Regions from separate parts of the Shimia sp. W99 genome, predicted to be linked through region 2. Evidence: riboswitches for the same ligand, from Rfam matches in the RefSeq annotation. Region 2 holds a riboswitch; the other holds the start of a gene.
The links. A riboswitch is a leader RNA that binds a small molecule or an ion and turns the genes downstream of it on or off. The one in region 2 is predicted to bind cobalamin.

Region 1 (5,742 bases), 1.1 Mb from region 2:
CCCAGATCGTCCAGCCCGCGCTCGGCCTCAAGCACCTGCGCACGCGCAGACATCGACTCTTCTTCGTGGCGGGTCACGGCCAGCCCCAGCGATTCAAGCCGCCCCTCGGCAAGGTTGCGATCCGCTTCGGCACGGCTCAGCGCGCGATTGGCATCGGCCACCGCCTTGTCCGCCTCGCGCCGGGCCAGACGCGCGGCCTTGTCGACCTCGGCCAGATCACGCAGGCGCATCTGCAGGGTCTCATGCGCCTGAACGGCACCATCCGCGCGGGCCGTGGCCTGTGCCATGGACTGCTTCAACTCTTCCAGACGGTTGAGCTGTTGCAGGCGCAGCGCCGCCGCGCTTGGCGCGTCTTCGGCCCAAGCACGATACCCATCCCAGCGCCACAGATCGCCTTCCAGAGACACCAGCCTCTGACCCGGCTTCAACAAGGGCTGCAAGCGCGGTGCATCTTCGCTCGACGCCAGTCCGATCTGGCTCATCCGCCGTTCCAGAACCTCGGGCACCGACACGTGCTGCACCAGCGATGTGACCCCGTCTGGCAAGGGTTGATCCTCGGGATAGGGCGGCAGCACGTACCAGCCAGAGGGGCCATCCTCGTCCACTTCCGGCGCGCGCAGATCATCCGCCATCGCCGCACCCAGCGCCTTCTCAAAGCCCTGCTGCACCTGAAGCCGATCAAGGATCTGCCCACCCTCGGCCGTGTCCCGCTCCACCAGCTTGGCCAGTGCCGTGGTCTCGGCCCGAAGCGCGTTCAGCTCGCCTTCGGCCTCGGAGCGTTCGGCGCGGGCATCTGCCTCGCGCGCCTGCGTCTCGGCGCGTTCCTCTTCGGTCGCGGCCAGCCGTTCCTCGGCAGCCTGCGCCACCTCGATGGCCTCTTCCTCGGCCTCACGCGCGTGCTCAAGCTCCTGGGCAGACCGCTCCAGTGCTTCCCGCGACTCGGCCACGGCGGCGCGCGCCTTTTCGGCTTCGGTCTCGCTCTTGGCCTGGGTCTTGCGGCTGTCCTCCAGCAAACGATGCGCCGACTGGTGCCGGGCAGCAAGCCGCGCCACGTCCTCGGTCAGCTGCGCCAGTTCCGATTCGCGCTCCTGCAACACGCTTGCCGCCTCGCGCGCTTCGTCCGCGGCCGCTTCGAGACGCTCGGCGTGGCCTTCCCCGGCCTTGGCCAGTTCGCGTTGTTCCCATTCAAGCCGCTCGATGGTTTCCCCGGCATCCCGGTTCAACCCGGCCTCGCGTTCCATGTCGTGGGCCAGTTGCACGATGCGATTCTTCAGCGTCTCGATGATCTGCAGCGCGTGGGCTTCCTGATCGTTGAGCGTATCGCGCTGTACCTGCAGGCGCTGCAGAACGGCGGCGGCGATAGCCTCTTCCTCGCGCAAGGGCGGCAGGGCTTCATCCCGCGCCACCCGCGCCTTGGCCGCAGCGCGCGCCGCGCCTTCGGCCTGCGCCGCGCCGGTGGTGCGCTCGCGCAATTCGTCATCAGCCTTGGCGCGCGCCTCGTCCGCTTCTTTCCAGCGACGATAGAGCAACAGTCCCTCAGACTGACGCAGCTCCTCGCCAATCGCGCGGTAGCGAGCGGCCTGCCGGGCCTGCCGCGCAAGTTGCGCCAGCTGGTTGGCCAGCTGCTCGATCACATCATCGACGCGTGCCAGATTGGTCTCGGCGCCCTTGAGCTTGAGTTCCGCCTCGTGGCGACGTTGGTACAGGCCCGAAATCCCGGCGGCTTCCTCAAGAATGCGGCGGCGGTTCTTGGGCTTGGCGTTGATCAGCTCCGCGATCTGGCCCTGCCGGACAAGCGCCGGGGAATGGGCACCGGTCGAGGCATCGGCGAACAGCATCTGCACGTCGCGCGCGCGCACGTCCTTGGAGTTGACCTTGTAGGCGCTGCCCACGTCCCGCGTGATGCGGCGCACGATTTCAAGGCTGTCTTCGTCATTGAACCCGGCGGGCGCGAGCCGTTCAGAGTTGTCCAGAAGCAGGTTCACCTCGGCGAAGTTACGCGCCGGACGGGTCGCGGCCCCGGCAAAGATCACGTCCTCCATGCCACCGCCCCGCATCGCCGTCGGACGGTTCTCGCCCATCACCCAACGTAGCGCCTCCAGAAGATTGGATTTGCCACAGCCGTTCGGCCCGACAACCCCGGTCAGACCATCCGCGATGATCAGGTCGGTCGGATCGACAAAGCTCTTGAAGCCGTTGAGTCTGAGTTTCGAAAAGCGCAAAAGTCGTGCGTCTCCTGATTCCGGGTTCGGCAAGTCTGCAAACTGCGCCGCCCCTGAGTCAACGCCTAACCACTGAATGTGGCGACGGACCGCCAGTTATCCACAAGATATTGAACAAACCCGACCAAAGTGCAAATGCGCCACAGGCCGTTTCAGCGCATTCAGAGGTCGGAATCCGCCTTGACCAAGGGGGGGCGAACAGTCCAAACAGGAAAAGTACGGTTTCTGCGGACGCAAATGCGTGTCCAAGGATGAAATGGGAATGCGGAAACGGGCCTAGCCCAAAGCCGCAGCCGCCCCCGCGACTGTAAGCGGCGAGCGCGCGTTCAATACCACTGGAGCCCCGGCTCTGGGAAGGGAATGCACCGCGTTGACCCGCAAGCCAGGAGACCAGCCGTGCGCAATGCAACCCCAATCGCCCGTCGGGTGTGACGGGAAAGGAGACTAGGACCATGACGACCCAAACTGCATCTTTCGCCGCAGCCAAAACCCACGGCCTCGCATTCATTCTCGCGATGACCGTTGGCGTTGCCCTGCTGACCGTTTCGGGAATGGCGCAGGCCACCGTGCTGCATGACGCCGCGCACGATCAACGTCACGCGATGGCCTTTCCCTGCCACTAAGCAGGCGCCTGTCGTAAGACAATGACCAAAAATCTGTTATCCAGCGCCGTGTTCGCTGGCCTGATTGCAGGGCTGATCGCAGCCCTGCTTCAGTTCGTTTTTGTCATCCCGCTTTTGCTGGAGGGCGAACTTTATGAATCCGGTGCGCGTGTGCATTTTCTTGTTGATGGCATGACCCAGTCCGAAAAGGGCGCGCCCGGCCTTGGCAATGAATGGGGACGTCACTTGATGACCGTGGCGTTCAATGTCGTGACCTATACCGGCTACGGCCTTTTGCTTGTGGCGGCGATGGGCTTTGCCCGTGAACGCACCGGGCTGCAGATCACCGTGCAGAACGGCCTGATCTGGGGGCTGTGTGGCTTTATCGCCGTGCAACTTGCCCCGGCAATGGGCCTGCCGCCGGAACTGCCCGGAACACCCGCCGCCGAAGTGGCCCCGCGGCAGGTCTGGTGGATCGGCACGATCCTTGCCACGGCGATTGGCCTTGCGCTGATTGCCTTTGGCAGGGGCGTTCTTGTCCACGCTGTTGCCCTGCTGTTGATCCTGATGCCGCACCTGTTCGGCGCGCCGCATCTGGACACCTATTTCGGCATCGCCCCGCCCGAGCTTTCGGCAGAGTTCGCCACGATCTCGCTGGGTGTGGCTGCCGTGGGTTGGTGCCTGCTGGGGTATTTCAGCGCCTATTTCCTCGCCCGCGGCGAAGACTAGGAACCGCACAAGACAAACAAGAACAAAGCCCAACCGGCGCGATCCGGTTGGGCTTTTTCTTTACTGGCTCCTTTACTCGGCGCGGCGGTGCCAATCCAAACGGATGTCATGCTTGTAGCGGAACTCCGGCGGAAGGGTCGGTGCGGTTGCGCTGTCGATCTCGGCATGGACGTTGACCGGCGGCTTGACCGTGGCATCGCGCCCGAACAGGAAACTCTGTTCCCGGACAATCACGCGATAGGCCTTGTTCATTGCCAGCGCACGCTCCGGGCTGGGCGTGATCAGGTCGTAGACGCTGCGCCCCTGCATGGCCGCGTGATTGACCTGTCCTTTCGCATCAAACCACCGCGCCCGCATCTCGTCGTTCGAGCGGAACTCATCAGCACCACCAGCGCGTTCCAGATAGGTCGCGATCTCGCCGCGTGCCTGACCCCGGTTTGGCACATCCTGCATCAATCTGAGGTCGATATAGCCCCAGCCTTCGGCACCGGGAAGCTTGCGCGGAAAGGCCCATGTCTGGTCCAGCGTCGCCCCAACCGAGGCATGACAACCCCGGCAAAACAGCTGTTCCTCGTCGGTTTGGGGCCGCAACTCGCCATTGGCATCCTCGATGAACCCCAGCAGGGTCCAGCCAAAGCCGGTATCCATGCCGCGATCCCCAAGGTCGATATATCGGGGCAGGTTCTCGTCCAGCTTCTCCTGGTTTTCATTGCCATAAAGCGAGGCCAGCGCCGGGGCGGTATAGAGCCGCGACTTCACCATATAGCGCAGCTCCTTCATGCGCCGTGGCACATGAATTGCGCCATCCTCGCCCACACCGACATAACGCACGGAATGCAGGAACTCGGTGCCTTCGGGATAGAGCATGCGCAGCACCGGCTGATCCGACGCCGCGCCGAGGAAGTGATCGCGACGCAGGATTTTGCCGGTCTTGCCCAGCACGCCATCGCCGTTGATATCCGCGCCAATCGCCCCCTCGTCCACCATCGGCAGGGTGGTGTCTTCAAAGTCCTGAAACGCCATTTCCAGAAGCGCGAGATTGGCCATGTAGACGGCCCGCGACTCGGCGCCGTTTTCATCGGTATAGAAGGGCGCAGGCAGGCGGATCAGCACGTCATCGGTCGACCCGTTTGACGGCCAGAAGGTCGATGGCTGAGGTTTGTAGACAAAGGCCACCCACCACGATCCGTCCCGCGCCAGCCCTTGTTCATCAAAAGCCGCCGCGCCCGCGCCATAATCCGCAAGATCCGGCATCCAGCCCTGCCAGTCCTGCGCCTGCAGGCGCGCAGGCAGCGCATCGTAATTGTCCTGATTGATATAGGCGAGAATTTCGTCATCCGGGATCGCCGCCACCGCTTCAGAGCGGTCCACGAAAAGGTTGGTCCAGTGATTGACCAGCGCCGCGTCGGAAAAGGCGTACTCCTGCTGAAGCGACCCGTCGCCCATGTAGTTGGGTCGCGTGACGTCGTCATAGCTCTGATGACAAACATAGCAGGGGTTATGCTTGCCCTCGATCCGCGTGTAGCACATCGGCGGCACCGGCGCTTCGGGGTTGTAGCGCCGCCCGACAGCGGCCAGCTCCTCGGAGCCGGGCCGGGCCTGCATCAAGGCCGCGCTGTCCATGCTGTCAAGGTCGGACCCCGCCCACGCAGGCCCGGTCAACAGAAGGCAAAGAGGGACTGTGAGAGCTTTCATCGCGGCGCGTCCTTGATTGTGCAGACGGGGCGGCTCGCCTGAGCCACCCCGACAGGTCGTTTACCCTGAGCCACGGCTTAGCCGCGACGCCACAGCCACATGGCGTTGTTCTCGTGCTTGCCGGTGTCTTCCCCGATCAGCACGTCACCATTATCCAGAACCACAATGTTGTCGGGGTTCGAGATATTGTCGAGCGCACAGGCGTTGGCGCCGTTGTTCTTGTCATAGGGGCCACCGGCGACGGCGGGCACCATCATGCCGACGTTATAGTTGGGATCGAGCTTCATCTCGTAAACCACGCCGCATTTGTTCTGAGACACCTGAATGTCGCCCGCATCATCCGACATACCTTTTTCCACGGCGGACATGGCCATGTACATGTAAGGCACCGTGCCGTCCTTGACGGCGTCAAGGTTGATGTTCACACCTTCCATCTTGCGGAACTCGGCCGTGGCGCCCTTGGCAACGGCGGCCTTTCGGGATTCAAGGAAAGC
Region 2 (5,742 bases):
TCGCTGGTCACGGCGGCATTGTTGGACATGTTTTGCGGCTTGAACGGCGATACCGAAAGCCCCCGCCGCACCGCCGCCCGGCACAGCCCGGCCACAAGCATCGACTTGCCGACGTTGGACCCCGTTCCCTGTATCATCACCGCACGTGACATGACCTACCCCTGTTTCGGCAGGAAAGCTTCCACCGCCGCGCTTGCAATCACCAGCACATTGCCGCTGTCCGGGTTGGTCACGTTCTGCCCACCAAACACCGCCTTAACCTCGGCTTGCCCACGCGGCAGCGTCGTCAAAAGTACTCCGCAATCAACCTTGTCCGGCTCTTGTACCCCAACCGTCACCTGGACGCGCATGGCCGCGTGATCCATACCAAGTGCATCGAACATCGGGATCGACGAATGCCGGATCGCATCCTCAATCGCGCGCGCTGCGGCCTTTGTATAATCCTGACCGTACTGGTCGTTCCCCATACCCATCTCGATAATGAAGCGCTGCTCGCTCATGCGGCACCCTCCAGATCGAGCGCCACCGAGATGGCGACGTTGGCAATAACCGTCGGCTTGCCGCCGTCGGCGCGCTGCACGTCCAAACCACCCTGCGCCACGGCGACGGAGACCTCGCCATAAGGAAAAACCGCGGCCACCTGGGCCACATCCACCGCATCCGGCTGTTGAACTGCCACATCAACAGTGATTTGCATCTCGCTTTTTTGCTTACCAAAAAGCTCGGCCAAGTTGATCGAATTATGCCACAACGCGTCGCGCACCGCGCGACAGGCAGCCTCGGTGTAATCCTGCCGCCGAAGCGACGTTCCCATTCCGAACTCGGTCAACAGACGTTTGACGGCCATCAGAACTCCACCCCCGCCTGCGCCTTGATACCATCCCGGAACGGGTGTTTGACCAGCGTCATTTCCGTCACCAAATCAGCCGCCTCGATCAACTCGGGCTTGGAGTTGCGCCCTGTGCAAAGCACATGGGTCATCTCCGGCTTCTCGCTCAAAAGAAAGTCCACCACTTCGTCAATATCGAGATAGTCATTGCGTAGCGCGATATTGATCTCGTCCAGCATCACGAACCGGTTCGCGGGGTCGCGGATCAGCTCTTTTGCCAAATCCCAACCTGCCTGCGCCTTGGCAATGTCGCGTTCGCGGTCCTGCGTCTCCCAGGTAAACCCCTCACCCGAGACGTGGAATTTCACCTCCTCGGGAAAATGCTCCTCCAGAAAAGCCCGTTCCCCGGTCGCCATCGCCCCCTTGATGAATTGCACCACCGCAACCGGCATGCCATGCGCGATACATCGCATGATCATTCCGAATCCCGAGCTGGACTTGCCCTTGCCGGGCCCCGTATGCACGATGATCAGTCCCTTTTCGTCCGTCTTTGTCGCCATCATGCGATCGCGCGCGGCCTTGATTTTCTTCATCTTTTCGGTGTGGCGCGTGTTCTGATCGGTCATGTCGCTCTCTTTGGGCAAGGTGTATTGCGCGGCACGAAACCATAGCGCTGCACCAAGTACAAGCGCCCCTCATTTTCCGCGTGCACCGCTGAACACCGGGCGCGGCACCGGCCCGTGCAGATGCGGCAGCATGACGACGAGGTAGATCAGCCAGCCTGCACACCACAGCCCCGCCGCCGCATCAAGCAACCCGCCCATGCGCAGGATCACCGCCGTCATGACAAGCCCGAATGCCGCCCCCACGCCCCGGCGCGCCTTCAACACGCCGGTCGCGCGCCAAGCGAACGCCCGCGCCGAGACCGCCATGATCAAACCGCCCATCGCACCCATCGCCAAGGCATGAAACCCTGCTGCCACGGGCCATAAGTCCATCGCCCGTGCCACGCCCATCGCCAAGAGTCCAGCGGGCAGCCAAAGATACGCAACCACCAGCATCGCCAATAGAGTGTCTCGCGTTGCCACCCTGACCGGCCACTTCGCGACCTGCACCAGCAATAGAACGCTCACGGCCAATGCCCATGCCCCCGGTGCCACGCCACTTGCGGCAACGCCAATCGCCAGCGCCGCGATCATCCAGGGTCCCGCTACAGACTTTCTGCCAACCGCATTGAAAAGAAACGCCGGCACCATTCGCCCACCGACGAACACCAACAAGGCAGCAAAACCCAATACCGGCCACGTGCTCGCTTCACCCCGCCACAGGAAAAGAACCGACCCGACACCAGCCAAAAGACAGATCGTGATGAAGGCCGGGCGCCACTGCCGCCCGCCCTGCTTGGCCTCCCAGATCAAGCAGCCCGCCACGCTCCAAAAAAACGCCGTGGACAATGGCGCTGCAAGCGCGGAGCCCAAAAGCACCAGCGCCCGCGCCACGATCCACAGTGCGGCAATCCCGATCAGCCGCCAGCCGCCAACCGGAGCCCGCCCGGTCCAGCTGCTGCATGCGGTCAGCAAATACCCCGCCAGCGCCGCCCCGCCGAAACCGAATGTCATCTCGTGGATGTGCCACGCCAAACCCGCTTCCAGATTCGGCCAGATCCCTGCGCCCCATTGCCAAAAACCCACCGAAACCGCCGCCCAAAGCGCCGCCAGCGGGAACATCACGCGAAAAGATGCGACCCAAAGGCCGGTTTCGGGCCACACCCGGTCGCTTGTAGGGTTCTGGGACATCAACGGCCCACTCTCCTGCTTGACAAAGACCCCCACGCTGCCTCACTTGGGCGCGCTGGTGCCTGTTTGTAGAACAGGTGAATAGGGAATGCGACACGGGGCAGGACATTGCCCCCAAGCGCAGCCGCCCCCGCGACCGTGACCGGAAAGGTCGCCCGATGCCACTGGATCTCTTCCGGGAAGGCCGGGCCACCGCAGGCCAAAGCGCCGAAATCCGCAAGCCGGGAGACCTGCCAGCAAACGAGATGACGTGAACCGGACGGGGTGTTTCCGGTGTCGGGCTGATGCAATGCAACCCGTCGCTGTTCCCCGTCCCCGACAAGGGAAGACAAGATGGCCGACGCCGACGCACCTGTCGAATTGCTGGTCTGCACCACCTGCCGTGCCGGGGCCCCGACCGATCAGGAAGGCCCCCGCCCCGGCACCCGGCTTTTCGAGGCGCTGCAAGCGGCAGACCTGCCGTCCCACGTGACCCTGCGCGGGGTCGAGTGTTTTTCCAATTGCGACCACGGCTGTTCCATCACCCTGCGCGGTGGCGACGAACGCTGGACCTATGTCTATGGCAATTTCACCGGAGCCGAGGACGCGGAACTGGTGGCCGACGGCGTCACCAAATACGCCGCAACCGCCGATGGGCTTGTGCCATGGCGCGAGCGCTCCATCCATTTCCGCAAGAACTGCATCGCCCGAATTCCCCCCCTGGAGATCCCCGAATGAGCACTCTCGAAAAACTCCCCGTCACCGTGATCACCGGCTTTCTTGGCTCGGGCAAGACCACGCTGATCCGCAACCTCATGCAGAACCCGCAGGGTAAACGCCTGGCCGTGGTGGTCAACGAATTCGGCGACGTCGGCGTGGACGGAGAAATCCTGAAATCCTGCGCGATCCCCGATTGCCCGGCGGAAAACATCATGGAACTGGCCAACGGCTGTATCTGCTGTACCGTGGCTGACGATTTCATCCCCACAATCGAGGCCCTCATGGCGCTTGAGCCGCGCCCCGATCACATCCTGATCGAAACATCCGGCCTTGCCCTGCCCAAACCGCTTTTGAAAGCGTTTGACTGGCCCGACATCCGCTCGAAAATCACTGTCGACGGCGTGATCGCGCTGGCCGATGCCGAGGCCGTAGCCGATGGTCGCTTTGCGCCCAACGTCGCCGCCGTCGATGCGCAGCGCGAAGCGGACGAAGGGCTGGACCACGAAACCCCGCTTTCCGAAGTCTTCGAGGATCAGGTTTCCTGCGCTGACATCGTACTACTGACGAAACCCGATCTTGCTGGCCCCGAAGGCGTGGCCAAGGCCAAGGCCATCGTGCTCGCCGAAGCCCCACGCCCCCTACCTGTGGTCGAAGTCGCCGAAGGTGAAGTCGACCCGCGCGTGATCCTGGGTCTTGGCGCGGCTGCCGAGGATGATATGGACAACCGCCCCTCCCATCACGACGGCCATGACGATCATGAACATGACGATTTCGAAAGCGTCGTGATCGACATCCCAGAGCAATCGGATCCCGTAGCATTCGCGGCCAAGATCGAGAAACTGGCCAAGGAACAGAACATCCTGCGCGTCAAAGGCTACGCCGCCGTCGCCGGCAAACCCATGCGCCTTTTGGTTCAGGCTGTGGGCGCACGCGTCCGTCATCAGTTCGACCGCCCGTGGAGGCCGGAAGAAGCCCGTCAGGGCCGCATGGTGGTCATTGCCGAGCATGACGACATCAACCCCGACAAGATCCGGGCCGCTCTGGTAGACTAAATCCCATGCACGTCGTCTTTCGCGAAAGCCACGGGTTGGATGAGACCGAAACCCCGATCGACCTGGGCCAGTCCCCGGCCGATCTGGTGGCGCTGTCATTTTCCGATTCCGACCTTGGCGCATTCGCGGCAGGCTGGCACCGCGCGGGTGGCGATCTGCCCTCGCTCCGGCTCGCCAATCTCGCGGCGCTAAAACACCCGCTTTCCGTCGATACCTACATCGAACAGACCTTGCACGGCGCCAAGGCCATCCTGATCCGCCTGATCGGCGGCATTTCCTATTGGCCTTATGGCATCCAACAGGTTCAGGCACTGGCTCAGGAAAAGGGCATCGCGCTCGCCGTGCTGCCCGCAGATGGTCGTCCCGACGAACGACTTGACGAGGTCTCGACCCTCCCGGTGAGCACGCTGCATCGTCTGACCCACCTCTGTGACACCGGCGGTGCGATCGCCGCACAGGCCGCCTTGGCACAGCTTGCCTTGGCCGCAGGGCTTTATGCGCGCCCTGTGCCCGGCTCCAAGAACCTGCCCGATGTCGGCGCATGGACGCCCGAATCCGGTCTTTGCAAAGCCGAGGACATCTGCGATCCGTCCAAGCCCCTGATCGCACTGACCTTCTACCGCGCATATGTCAGCGCCGCAGACACCGCGCCAATCGAGGCCATGTTTGCCGCGTTCCGAAGCCGCGGCTTTGACGTGATCGGCCTGTTTGCCCCCTCACTCAAACAGCCTCAGGCCGCCGCATGGCTGGCTGATCAGTTGCGTACGCTCACGCCAGCCGCCATCGTCAACGCCACGGCCTTCTCCGGCAAGGGTGATGACGGCACCTCTCCTCTGGATGCTACGGACGCACCGGTTTTTCAGGTCGCGCTTTCCACATCTCGCCGCAAAGCCTGGGCCGAGGCCGAACGCGGTCTGTCTCCGGCGGACCTTGCCATGCATGTGGTTCTGCCCGAGGTCGATGGACGCCTGTTTGCGGGCGTCACTTCGTTCAAAGAGCCGGGCAAGAAAGACGCTGCACTTGAGTATTCGCGCTTCGGCCACCGAGCCGAATCCGAACGCATCAGCGCGTTGGCCGACAAGGTACAGGGCTGGGTGTCCTTAGGCCAAAAACCCAATTCTGACAAACAATTGGCCGTCGTCCTGAGCACCTATCCGGGGAAAGACTGGAACATGGCCCATGCGGTTGGCCTTGACCCGTTGGCAAGCGTCGAGGCGATGCTCGAGGACATTGCGAGCGAGGGGTACGATACCGCCACTTCCCCTTGCCCGGTGCGCGACAGCCTGCAAGCCGAAACCCTGTGCTGGCCGCTCGAAGAATACAAAGCCGCGCTTGCGATCTTGCCTGAAACGCTTCAGGGCGCGCT

Region 1: another riboswitch for cobalamin. It lies ahead of ACS3QZ_RS12420 (CbtB domain-containing protein); the one in region 2 lies ahead of ACS3QZ_RS06945 (DUF1636 family protein).

What each region holds. Positions count from the first base shown of each region.
Region 1 covers NZ_JBSQBU020000001.1:2,516,216-2,521,957, forward strand. Annotated here, with positions in the region: gene smc (chromosome segregation protein SMC) at 1-2,222, opposite strand, end outside; cobalamin riboswitch at 2,425-2,635, shown strand; gene ACS3QZ_RS12420 (CbtB domain-containing protein) at 2,675-2,845, shown strand; gene ACS3QZ_RS12425 (CbtA family protein) at 2,867-3,553, shown strand; gene ACS3QZ_RS12430 (Aq_1262 family (lipo)protein) at 3,626-5,248, opposite strand; gene ACS3QZ_RS12435 (PhoX family protein) at 5,326-5,742, opposite strand, start outside.
Region 2 covers NZ_JBSQBU020000001.1:1,403,202-1,408,943, forward strand. Annotated here, with positions in the region: gene ACS3QZ_RS06920 (cobyric acid synthase) at 1-152, opposite strand, end outside; gene ACS3QZ_RS06925 (Lin0512 family protein) at 156-500, opposite strand; gene ACS3QZ_RS06930 (Lin0512 family protein) at 497-847, opposite strand; gene cobO (cob(I)yrinic acid a,c-diamide adenosyltransferase) at 847-1,455, opposite strand; gene ACS3QZ_RS06940 (NnrS family protein) at 1,525-2,625, opposite strand; cobalamin riboswitch at 2,665-2,877, shown strand; gene ACS3QZ_RS06945 (DUF1636 family protein) at 2,959-3,342, shown strand; gene cobW (cobalamin biosynthesis protein CobW) at 3,339-4,376, shown strand; gene cobN (cobaltochelatase subunit CobN) at 4,382-5,742, shown strand, end outside.